3 regions of the Paraburkholderia sp. RL18-085-BIA-A genome follow, and region 1 is predicted to be linked to each of the others. Evidence: riboswitches for the same ligand, from Rfam matches in the RefSeq annotation. Region 1 holds a riboswitch; each other region holds the start of a gene.

Region 1 (3,425 bases):
GCCAGCAGCGTGTACGGCGCGCAATGCGCGGCGGCGCAGGAGCGTGCGCAGCCGCTCAGATGCACGTCGACGTTGGCGGGCAGCAGCGCGGCGAGTTGCAGCGCGTCGGCTTTGGTGTCGGCGAGACTCTTTGTGCAGCCGCTCGAACCGGCGCACGCGATTAGCCGCGCGATGGGTTGCGCGGGATCGCAGGTGAAGCCGAGTGCGTTCAGTCCGGCCAGCGCGGCAGGCAGCGCGTGCGTCGGGATGTCGGGCAGCAGCACGCTTTGCCAGGGCGTGGCGCGCAGTGTGCCATTGCCATGTTGCTGTGCGAGCGCGGCAAGGCCTTCCAGCATCGCGGCGTCGAGACGGCCGAGCGGCGGTTGGCCGCCTGCGTGCCACGTTCCTGACACGCGTTGAGCGTGCGCGCCTAGACGAAGTGTGGGATCGGCTGGGGTGCTGCGGCGCCATTCAGTGAACGTTGCGTCGCGTGATAGCGGGAAGTCGGCGTAGCGTTGGGCGTGCTGCAACAGTGCGTCGACGTCGTGCGTGGCGAGCAGGTGACGCATGCGGGTGGTGTCGGCGGGCGCGAGGTCGAGGAACGTATGCAGCAGCGCGCGAGAGAGAGCGGCAACTTGCGAAGGCAGTACGGCAGCTAGTGCGCCTTTGGCGTTGACGCGAGATTGATGGTGGGTTGGGGTGGCCGCGTTTTGTGCGCCGATCGCCGCCTTGGTAAGCGAAGGCGAATTGGCAACCGCGCTCGCATTTTCTTGCGCGAGTGCAAACGCAGGCGGACAACCCGCCAACCCGAACACGAATCGCACGCCATCGTGACTTTCCGTTGCCGCGAACCAGACATCGTGCGGATGATCGATTCTCGCAAGACGCTCACCGCCGTCGAGCAGCAGCGCGAATTTCGGCGACAGCGTCGCGAAACGCGATTCGCTTTGCAGCAGCGTCAGCAGTTCCGCGCATAGCGATGTCGTATCGGTCAGCGCGAACGGGTCGCGTCCGGCTGCGGGGCTGATCATCACGTTGCGCACGTCGTCCGCTGCGCTCGCCGCTGCGGTGCTCGAAGGGTCCGCAGCGTCGGTGGTTCGCAGAGGCGTCGGCCCAAGCGCCGCATCGACCAGCTCCGCGATCAGCGCCGCTTCATGCCCGCTGCGCACGCCGCGCACTTGCAGGTTCGCACGATTGGTCAGCTCGACCACCCCGGCCGCGTGCCGTGCGCTCGCATCGGCGACGACGCGCGCCTGGTCCGCGCTCAGTTCGCCGCCCGGCAGTTTGATCCGGCAGATCCCGCCGTCGCGCGCGGCGACGATGCGCAGCAGCCCCGGACACGCCGAGAGCCGCGGTGTCGCAGCCGCGTCGGGCAAAACAGTGGAGGGCGATGCTTGAGTCAAGAAGGACACCGGGTTTAGCGTCGCGCGACGGCCCGAGCAAGCCGCGAGGCGGATTGCTGCGGCATCGGCACACCCCGCCCGATGCTGGCTGGCACGAACAGTCTCGCCGGCAGGTCTCCTGGCTGGCAGGTCATCGTCCGTCGCGGCCGTTCCGGTCGAACCAGTGGCGCGCAGCGCAGGCAGACTCGCTGCATATAGTTGCGGGGTAGTTCCAAGGGTTCATTGCAGGCGATGTCAAAACCCACGTCAGGGTCGCCTTTGCGGCGTTTCTCGATGCCGGAAATACGGCCTTAAAACGTGTTTGGGGCAATCTGTGGGCATTGGCGGGCCATTATAGCGCGACCTGGTATCTTCCCAAGCCCCGCACATGCTTTATTCAGGGCGGGACGCCCCTCCGGCGCGGCCCTTCGGTCCAGCCTTCCTGCAGCACTCGCTCAATCGCGCACTGCGATTCGCAGTCTGCCCCACGCATTTTTTGTGCAACATCTTCAGGGATGGGCGCGGCTAACTCGCATGCGAAAAAGACCTTGGTGGTTTTGCGTGTGGCGGGTTGAGGCAGGTTTGCTTCAGCGGGTGGCAGCGGCTTCGTGCTGATTTTCAGCGCGAAGCCTTGATGCGTTGTCTTGCCGCAGGTCCATGAATTGGGGGACACGGTTGTTTCTGATCAGTCCGATCCTGGACGGAACATCCCTGACATATCCTCTCATTGAACATTTTTGAGGTCCTTACGGAGATTGCCATGAGCCCCTTTTCCCTGATTGAAGTGACGCATCTGCACAGCCGCGCAGGCATTACGCGCGACAGCCATTTCCGCCTGAATCCGTTGCGTCTGTTTTCCCCATTGCGCAGATTGTTCGCTTCACTGCGCACTGCCTGCGATTGCCGTTGAACAGGGCAGGACACGACACGATATGAATCCCTTTTACGTGGTCGCCTTGCTCGCTATATTGATGATCTGGTTCGGCGTCGTCGTGTGGCGCGGCCGGAGCGGGTATCAGTTCGACCGTGGTGATTCGTCAACTTTGCCGGCTTCGGCCACCGCGACGCTTCTGGACAGTCCGGAAGCGTCAACCCCAGTTCCTTCATCAGCCGGATTTCGGTCGCGCGCTGATGCTGCACTTCTTTGTAGTCCGGTCCCTTCTCCACGCATTCGCGCTTGAGCGAGGAGAGTGCCGCGTCCATGCCCATTATCGCGGCGGCTTTTTCCTTGGTCGGATCGATCCCGTCGCACGTAACCCCATCCATGAGCAGCGCGCGTAAGCCGAACGCGCACCGATGTAGGACGGCGCACCTTCGGGCAACGCCAGTTCGCCCCGGTCCATCACTTCCCATAGCGACATGCCATAAAACGGCGACGCGAAGTTCAGACAGAACTCATCGCGCCGCATCAGTGTTTTCCATGCTTTGAGCAGGGCTGCGTGTGCGTGCCAGTCCCGATATGAATCCCAGGAGGAGGCCACAAACAGATGCGCGCGAAACGTACATGACGACAACGGCGTTCTGCGCGAATCGCCGTATGAGCCGACAGCTTTACCAGCGGCTGAAGAAGAACGGGCGCGGCCCCGACGAAACGCGCTTCGGCAAGCGTGAGGTGCTGATTTCGCTCACGGCCGCGCGCGAGTTTCTTGCATGGCTTCAGGCCGAAGAGAAGCGCCTGAAGGCGCAACGCGCAGCCGAGGCGGCACGCGAAGCGGAACGGGCCAGCCGTGCCATGTTCAAGCCGTTCACATGAAAGCAATCCCCTTGCGGACGGCCAGGGGCTTCATGATCCGGCTGCGTCAGGCCGCGATGCGGTTATCCTGCTGCACATTCTGACGGGCCTATTGTGCCGTCGCTTTCATGCGCGCGACTGCGCTCTTGCGCTGGTTACGGTCGCTATGGAAGTACTTTTCGGTCGTCTTGATCGTGCTGTGACCCATCAGCACGGGGACCGATTCCATATCCGCGCCCGCTGGCACCAGCCGTGTCGCGAGTGTGCCGCAGATCGTGAAGCCGTGCGGTCGGCAAGCCAGCACCCTTTCGCACAGTTTGAGCCTCGCCAGA
Region 2 (3,425 bases), on a different contig from region 1:
CAGTTCGAGGATCGCGAAGCGGGTCACATCCCAGCCATGGCTCTCGCCGACCGCCAGCAATTCGGCGCGAGTTTCGGACAGCGTGATGTACAGGCCGACCTGGCCTTCCTCAACGCCCTTGAGTAGGAATTGCAAGGCCAGGGTGGTTTTACCTGTACCCGGTGCGCCTTCCACGAGGTACATCCGATGAGGCGTGAGGCCGCCGCCCAGGATGTGGTCGATTCCTTCGATTCCGGAAGACAGACGCTTCGGTGCGTCTGCGGCAGGTATGTTTGGCATGGTGTAGCGTTGTGGTCGAATTGAGTGGCGGGCGATTGCTCAGCCGGTACGGCGCAAACGCAATTTGTGTGCCATTGAGTTGTTTGAGGTGTGCGGGCTCATGCGGGGGATGACGCGTGGGAGCGCTGTGGAGTCGACGCAGTGCTTTGGGCGGAGGAACGGGACGGGCGTCGGTGGGCGGCGGGGCCATGCCTTGGCACAGAGCGTGCTGACACGGCCATACCACGCTGGTTGCGCTGGTTGGTGTCAATGCCAACCCGTTGGCTTCTTGCGAAGGGCCACGCCCAATATGAACAGAACCCGACTATTCGCCACCGGACTTGCCGTTGCAACGCTCGGCGCGCTGCCGCCGGCCCGCACCGCCTATGCCGACGATGCGCCCAGCCCGTGCGCATCGCTCAAACGGATCGTGGCGGCCGCGCCGGACGGCCTCGCCTCGTTGACCCCGGACGACGGCAAAGGCGTCGCGCAACCGTACGGCGACGACGCGCAATGTTCTCCGAGCCATCGCAGCTTTCAATGCATGTGGACGCCGCATCACGATGCCGGTTCGAATGCGGACGCGCTAGAGGCGGTGGCGGCGGACATCGCGTCGTGCTTGCCGGACGCGACGCACGATCAGAACCCGCCAGGCCGCCAGCATTTTTATCTAGGCGCGAAGGGCCGGCGCACCGACATCACGCTGACGCCCGCGGGGTCGAACAGGTTGCCGGCTGGTGGTGTCGGGTAAGTGAGGCGCGAGGCGGCCACGGTGCATATCAGATCGAGGCCGGTGATGCCGGCCACCATGTCCAGCCGCGTTGTGAATGACGCAATTCGATCACCGACAGGGGGCCGATCTCGATACGCGGAAACACCGACGGCGATGCCCCGAGCGCATGCACGACCGCTGCCCGCAGCAGCGGCGCATGCGTGATGGCGACGATGTTGGACGCATGGTTCGGCTTCGAGGGGTTGCTAGCCGTGTCCTTGATCGCAGCGTGCCGTGCGTCGAGCCATATCCCCATGCGCTTCACTAATTCACTGAACGACTCGCCGCCGTGCGGCGCCGCGTCCGGATCGCGCGTCCATGCGGCTAGCGCCTCTGGCGCCTCAACGGCGAGCTCGGCGAGGCGCCGGCCTTGCCAGCTACCGTAGTTCATATCCGCCAGAGTCTCGTCGATCATCGCGGCGAGGCCGAGCGCCAACGCGGTTTCGCGCGCGCAAGCGGCCGGGCTGGCGAAGACCGCCGCGTCGCCGGGAAGCGCGACGCGCGCACGTGCGGCCTCAACTTCCGCGAGGCCGCGGGCATCGAGCGGATCGTCGGCGGGAAAGCGGCCGGCGCGCTGCGCGGCCGTCGATGCGTGGCTGACCAGTAAGAGTCGCGCGTCCATTCGGTTCGTTTCCATTGATGACACGTCGGTGCGTATCGCATGGACACGCCGGCTTCGCGTGCCTTTGCGTTCACGAAGGCCGAAGTTTAGCGCGTAGAATAGCGGGACTGCGAAGCACGGAAGCCGGTGAGAGCCCGGCGCGGTCGCGCCACTGTAATCGGCACTTCGAGCCGAAAGCCAGACCTGAACTTCGCACCAATCCTCTGCAATCTGCTTTCGGGGCGCGCTACCCCAGGAGATGTCCATCATGACTGAAGCTGTCTACGATCCCGCTTCCCAGCCCGTTGCTCAACCCACGCCGATTCCGCTGCGCGAGTTGCTGCCCTGGGTCGTGTTCGGCGGTTTGCTGCTGTTGCTCGCGCTTTACTTCGTTGGGGCGGAACAGGGCGCCACGTCGCTGGTGCCTGGCATGTACGTGCATGAGTTCGTGCACGACGGCCGCCATCTGCTCGGCTTTCCCTGCCACTAACGGAGTCGAATATGGTTGGTAAATTGTTGGTACGCGGGATGCTCGCAGGCATCGCCGCGGGATTGCTCACGTTCGGCTTCGCCAGATTGATGGGCGAGCCGCAGGTCGATCAGGCGATCTCATTCGAAGAGAAGGCCGACGCCGCTAAAGGCGAGGCTCCCGAGCCCGAATTGGTGAGCCGCGAAACGCAAGCGGGCCTGGGCTTGCTGACGGGCGTGGTGACTTACGGCGCGGCGTTCGGCGGCTTGTTCTCGCTGGTGTTCGCGTACGCGTATGGTCGGGCGGGGGCGCTGAGTGTGCGCGCGCTGTCCGCATGGCTCGCGCTCGGCGCGTTCATCGCGCTGGTGATCGTGCCGAACATCAAGTATCCGGCGAATCCACCTTCGGTCGGCGATCCTGAAACGATTGGCACGCGCACCGGGCTGTTCTTTCTGATGATCGCGATCTCGCTGGCCGCGATGATGTTTTCGCTGAAGGTGCGGCGTCGCGCGGTGATGAAGCTCGGTGCATGGAACGGCTCGATCGTGGCGGGGGTGGTGTTCGTCGCGATTATCGTGGCGGTGCAGTTGTCGATGCCGGCCATCAACGAAGTGCCGGCGGCTTTCCCGGCGGTGCTGCTGTGGAAGTTCCGCGTCGCGGCGATCGGCATGCAGGTGATCATGTGGGCGACGATCGGGCTGCTGTTCGGCGCGCTGGTCGAGCGGAGCGCTGTCATGCATTCGAATGGGCGCCGGGTGGTGAAGTCGGCTTGAGGTTTGTCTTAAGCTGGCTTGGCCGCGCAACCGCGGAGGCGGTTGGGCGGCGCGAGCAAAGCCCAACATCGTATTTGCATCAAGGACTTGGGCGGGTTGTGGAAGGGTTGTCCACAGGCTTGTGCCCAAAAATTGGGGATAACGTTGGGCCATTACCCCGATACGCTGCGCGTAGAACACGTCGATGATGCTGGGATAAGAACTTCTGTCAGAACCCATGGCAAGTGAAACGTTCATGGCAACCTTCCGGAAGTCTAGGCTCTAGTAGTGAATCTTTGGCTAATAGCGTAAGCACGCGCTCTTGTTGCATCCGGGGAAACTTCTGACGGTGTTCCTCAGGAATCAAACGCCGCGCCATCGAGCTGGAATGAATGCGCCTGGTCTGAGAGTGTCGAGCTCTCGGCGCGGGCGTGTATATCCCCGGTGTCTTCCAGAAACAGGTAGCTAATCGTCAAGGGCGGCGGCCGAAAATGCGACGTCTTACGAAGCATGCAATTATATCGGATGCCTAACTAATTAGATGCTGTCGCTGCAGTGCTCAATTTTTGATCT
Region 3 (3,425 bases), on a different contig from region 1:
GGTCGTCGATCGCGGACGCGGCGAACGCGGTCGTGTTCAGCACCAGCGCGACCTCGTGTTGCGCGCACAGCGTCTGCACGATTTCACGGCTCACCGCGTCCTTCAGCGACGTGATTGCGATCGGCAAAGGATTGAGACCTTGCGATTCGAGCGCGTCGATCAGCGCGTCGAACACCGCTGTGTTGGCCGCCTGAAGATGTGCCTTGTAGAACAGGATCGCCGCGACGGGCGCACCCGGCTGCCAGCGCGCCTGCCAGTCGGCGATGGTCGGCGTATCGTGTTTGGGATGGTAGAGCGACGCGGCCGGCAACGCGCGCGGCTGCGCAGGCTCGCGCCCCCAGCCGAACGCGCGATGCGCGATACAGCGCAGAAACGCCTCGGCATTTTGCGGACCGCCTTCGCGCAGATAGCGCCACAGCTGATGACACAGCGCGGCGTCGGCGGTGCTGCGCGCGAGCAGGTTCGGATCTTCCTGCAAGTCGCCGGAAAACATCGCGAGCGTCTGCTGCTTGCGCTGCGCGAGCGCGACGACCTGTTCAATGCCATACGGCCAGTACGCTTCGCCGCCGAGGTGATCGACTACCACCACGCGCGCGTGCTGCAACACGTCCTCGACGTAGAAGTCAACCGAGGCCGGTTGCCGCAGATACGTGACGTTCGCGAGCCGCACGCTGGGGCAGCCCTCGCCCAGCCGCGGGAACACGCTCGCGAGCAATGACAGCGTGGTGTCGGCGGAACTCAGCACCACGATATCGGCGGGCTGCTGATCGATACGGATCACGCCTTGCGTATCGTCGACAAAGCCGCCCGGCGTGGTGCGCAGCAGATGCATGAGCGCTTACGCCTCGCGTGCTTCGGCGCTCGACCACATGCCGAGCGCCGTATCGAACGCGCGTTGCAGCGCGGCCCGATCGAGGTCTTCGCCGATCAGCACGAAGCGGCTTTGCGTGCCTTCGCCAGCTAGCCAGCGCCGGTCGAAGTAACTATCGAAGCGCCGCCCCACGCCCTGAATCACAAGCCTCATCGCCGCGCCCGGCAATGCCGCGAAACCTTTGACGCGGTAAATCGTGTTCGTTTCGACAAGGCCTTGCAGCGCGGCGATCACCGCTTCACGCGAAGGCGCGTTCGCATGCACGACCACTGAATCGAATTCGTCGTGGTGATGATCGGCGTCGTCGGCGGAACCGTGGTGATCGTGGCGCAGGTGGATCGTTTCTTCCGAGGCCGCTTCGAGACCCAGAAGCGTGTGCAGATCGAGCTGCCCCATATGCGCGCGCACGATCTTCACCTGCGGCGGAATTTCTTCGCGAATCACGGCTTCGACCGCGCTTTGCTGCGCATCGTCGAGCAGATCGGTCTTGTTCAGAATCACCAGATCGGCCGCGGACAACTGATCTTCGAACAACTCGTGCAGCGGTGACTCGTGGTCGAGATTCGGATCGGCCTTACGCTGCGCATCCACCGCAACGGGGTTGTCGGCGAACTGACCGCTTGCGGAAGCGGGGCCGTCGACCACCGTCACGACTGCATCGACGGTGAAGCTGTTCTTGATCTGCGGCCAGTTGAACGCCTGCACCAGCGGCTTGGGCAGCGCGAGCCCGGAAGTCTCGATCAGCACATGATCGATCTGCTCGCGGCGCTCCACGAGCCGTTCCATCACCGGGAAGAACTCTTCCTGCACGGTGCAGCACAGGCAGCCGTTCGCGAGTTCATACAGTTGGCCTTCGGTCTCGACGCCGTTTTCGTCGCAACCGATCCCACAACCCTTGAGGATTTCCCCGTCGATGCCGAGTTCGCCGAATTCGTTGACGATCACCGCGATGCGCTTGCCGCCCGCATGCTGAAGAATGTGCCGCAGCAGCGTGGTCTTGCCGCTGCCGAGAAAGCCCGTGACGATGGTGACGGGGATCTTGCGCATTTGAGTTTGCATCGTGAGGTCCATCCGTAGGCGTTGCGCCAGCGTGCCGGCGTGTGTGCCCGCTTGCCTGCATGAGGCGGCGCGGCGAAGCTGCGCGGGGCGCACGCGCTGCAAGCCGGAACCGTCACGACACGACATACGGGGACGAACGACGGCGTTGCCGCCACAACTTAAAAAACGCGTAACAGCGCGGAAAAACGCGCAGAAAGTGGGAATGAGATCATGAACGTGCCGTCGCATCCCCGCGACGAGCGTCCTGCGTATTCTGGCCGGTATCCGGGCTGGCGAAAGCGCCGCTTCCCCTTCCCGGGCGAGTGATTTCTCGCCCAGTGGTGATATGCCGACGCGGCCTTGCGCGTGGACATCGAAGCCGGCTCCGCGGCACCTGGCGATGAAGCCGGCGCTGCTTTTCGCTTACCGTTGCGGGGGCAGCACAGGTTGGCCCGGTCCAAAGCAGGCGGGCACCCTGTTTCCCGTTTAACTGCATGCGCACGAGCGCGCACACGAGCACCAAAGTGCGTGCGAGTGTAGGCCCGCAGCCTTGCGCCGTCAAGGAAACGCCCGCCTCGCGCGCTTATCGGGCGGGGCGCCATGTGCTATCGTATGCGCGCGTTTGGTGCCCGCACATGCATTCGCGTGTGCAGTTAAACGGGAAACAGGCCGCGCGAGATGCGCTCAACCTGTGCTGTCCCCGCAACGGTAAGCGACCTGCGACGCCAGATTCATTTCTGTTGCGCCGCGCATGCGTTTTCAATGCCACTGTCCGACGAACCGGACGGGAAGGCAAAGCGCATGAGGCCGCCAGCCCGGATACCGGCCAGACGCGGAGGCGGCGAACGTCACGCCGCCGGCCGCCGGAATCCGCGAGGGACGGATGTGAAGGCGCTGATGCACGACGTCGCGCGTGGGCTGGTGTTTTCCCGGGGAAAGCATTGCAAGCCGCTTGCTCGTCGAGCCCGAATCCGTGGCACCGCATGACCTCGATATCCGCCGTCCGGCGCTTCTTCGCACTTTGCCTGTTCCCGTCAGTCACGCCATGGCGCGCGCCATGCACGCCGCGATGACGCGCGCGTGGCTGATCGGCGCGGGCCCGGGCGACGTCGAACTGATGACGCTGAAGGCGACCCGCGCGCTCGCGCAAGCCGACGTGGTGCTGGTCGACGATCTGGTGAATCCCGACGTGCTGCAATTCGCGCGCGCCGATGCGCTGGTCGTCTACGTCGGCAAACGCGGCGGGCATCCGTCGACGCCGCAGGCCGGCATCGTCGCGCAGATGCTCGAGCATGCGCGCGCCGGACGCAGTATCGCGCGGCTGAAAGGCGGCGATCCGTTCGTATTCGGCCGGGGCGGAGAGGAACAGCAGGCGCTGCACGCGGCGGGCATCGAGGTGGAAGTCATCAACGGCGTCACGGCGGGGATCGCGGCGCCCGCGGCGATCGGCATTCCGGTCACGCACCGCGACTACGCGCAGGGCGTGGTGTTCGTCACCGGACACGGCGCGGGCAGC

What was found. A riboswitch is a leader RNA that binds a small molecule or an ion and turns the genes downstream of it on or off. The one in region 1 is predicted to bind cobalamin.
Region 2: another riboswitch for cobalamin. It lies ahead of P0D89_RS03505 (CbtB domain-containing protein); the one in region 1 lies ahead of P0D89_RS14620 (ferredoxin-like domain-containing protein).
Region 3: another riboswitch for cobalamin. It lies ahead of cobW (cobalamin biosynthesis protein CobW); the one in region 1 lies ahead of P0D89_RS14620 (ferredoxin-like domain-containing protein).

What each region holds. Positions count from the first base shown of each region.
Region 1 covers NZ_JARESU010000017.1:49,863-53,287, reverse strand. Annotated here, with positions in the region: gene P0D89_RS14620 (ferredoxin-like domain-containing protein) at 1-1,391, opposite strand, end outside; cobalamin riboswitch at 1,474-1,678, opposite strand; gene P0D89_RS14615 (hypothetical protein) at 2,122-2,271, shown strand; gene P0D89_RS14610 (hypothetical protein) at 2,899-3,114, shown strand.
Region 2 covers NZ_JARESU010000003.1:221,491-224,915, forward strand. Annotated here, with positions in the region: gene P0D89_RS03490 (ATPase domain-containing protein) at 1-279, opposite strand, end outside; partial or broken gene P0D89_RS03495 (hypothetical protein) at 569-1,013, shown strand; gene P0D89_RS03500 (histidine phosphatase family protein) at 1,038-1,652, opposite strand; cobalamin riboswitch at 1,712-1,913, shown strand; gene P0D89_RS03505 (CbtB domain-containing protein) at 1,900-2,121, shown strand; gene P0D89_RS03510 (CbtA family protein) at 2,133-2,873, shown strand.
Region 3 covers NZ_JARESU010000158.1:6,129-9,553, forward strand. Annotated here, with positions in the region: gene cobN (cobaltochelatase subunit CobN) at 1-832, opposite strand, end outside; gene cobW (cobalamin biosynthesis protein CobW) at 839-1,930, opposite strand; cobalamin riboswitch at 2,169-2,448, opposite strand; cobalamin riboswitch at 2,516-2,754, shown strand; gene cobA (uroporphyrinogen-III C-methyltransferase) at 2,979-3,425, shown strand, end outside.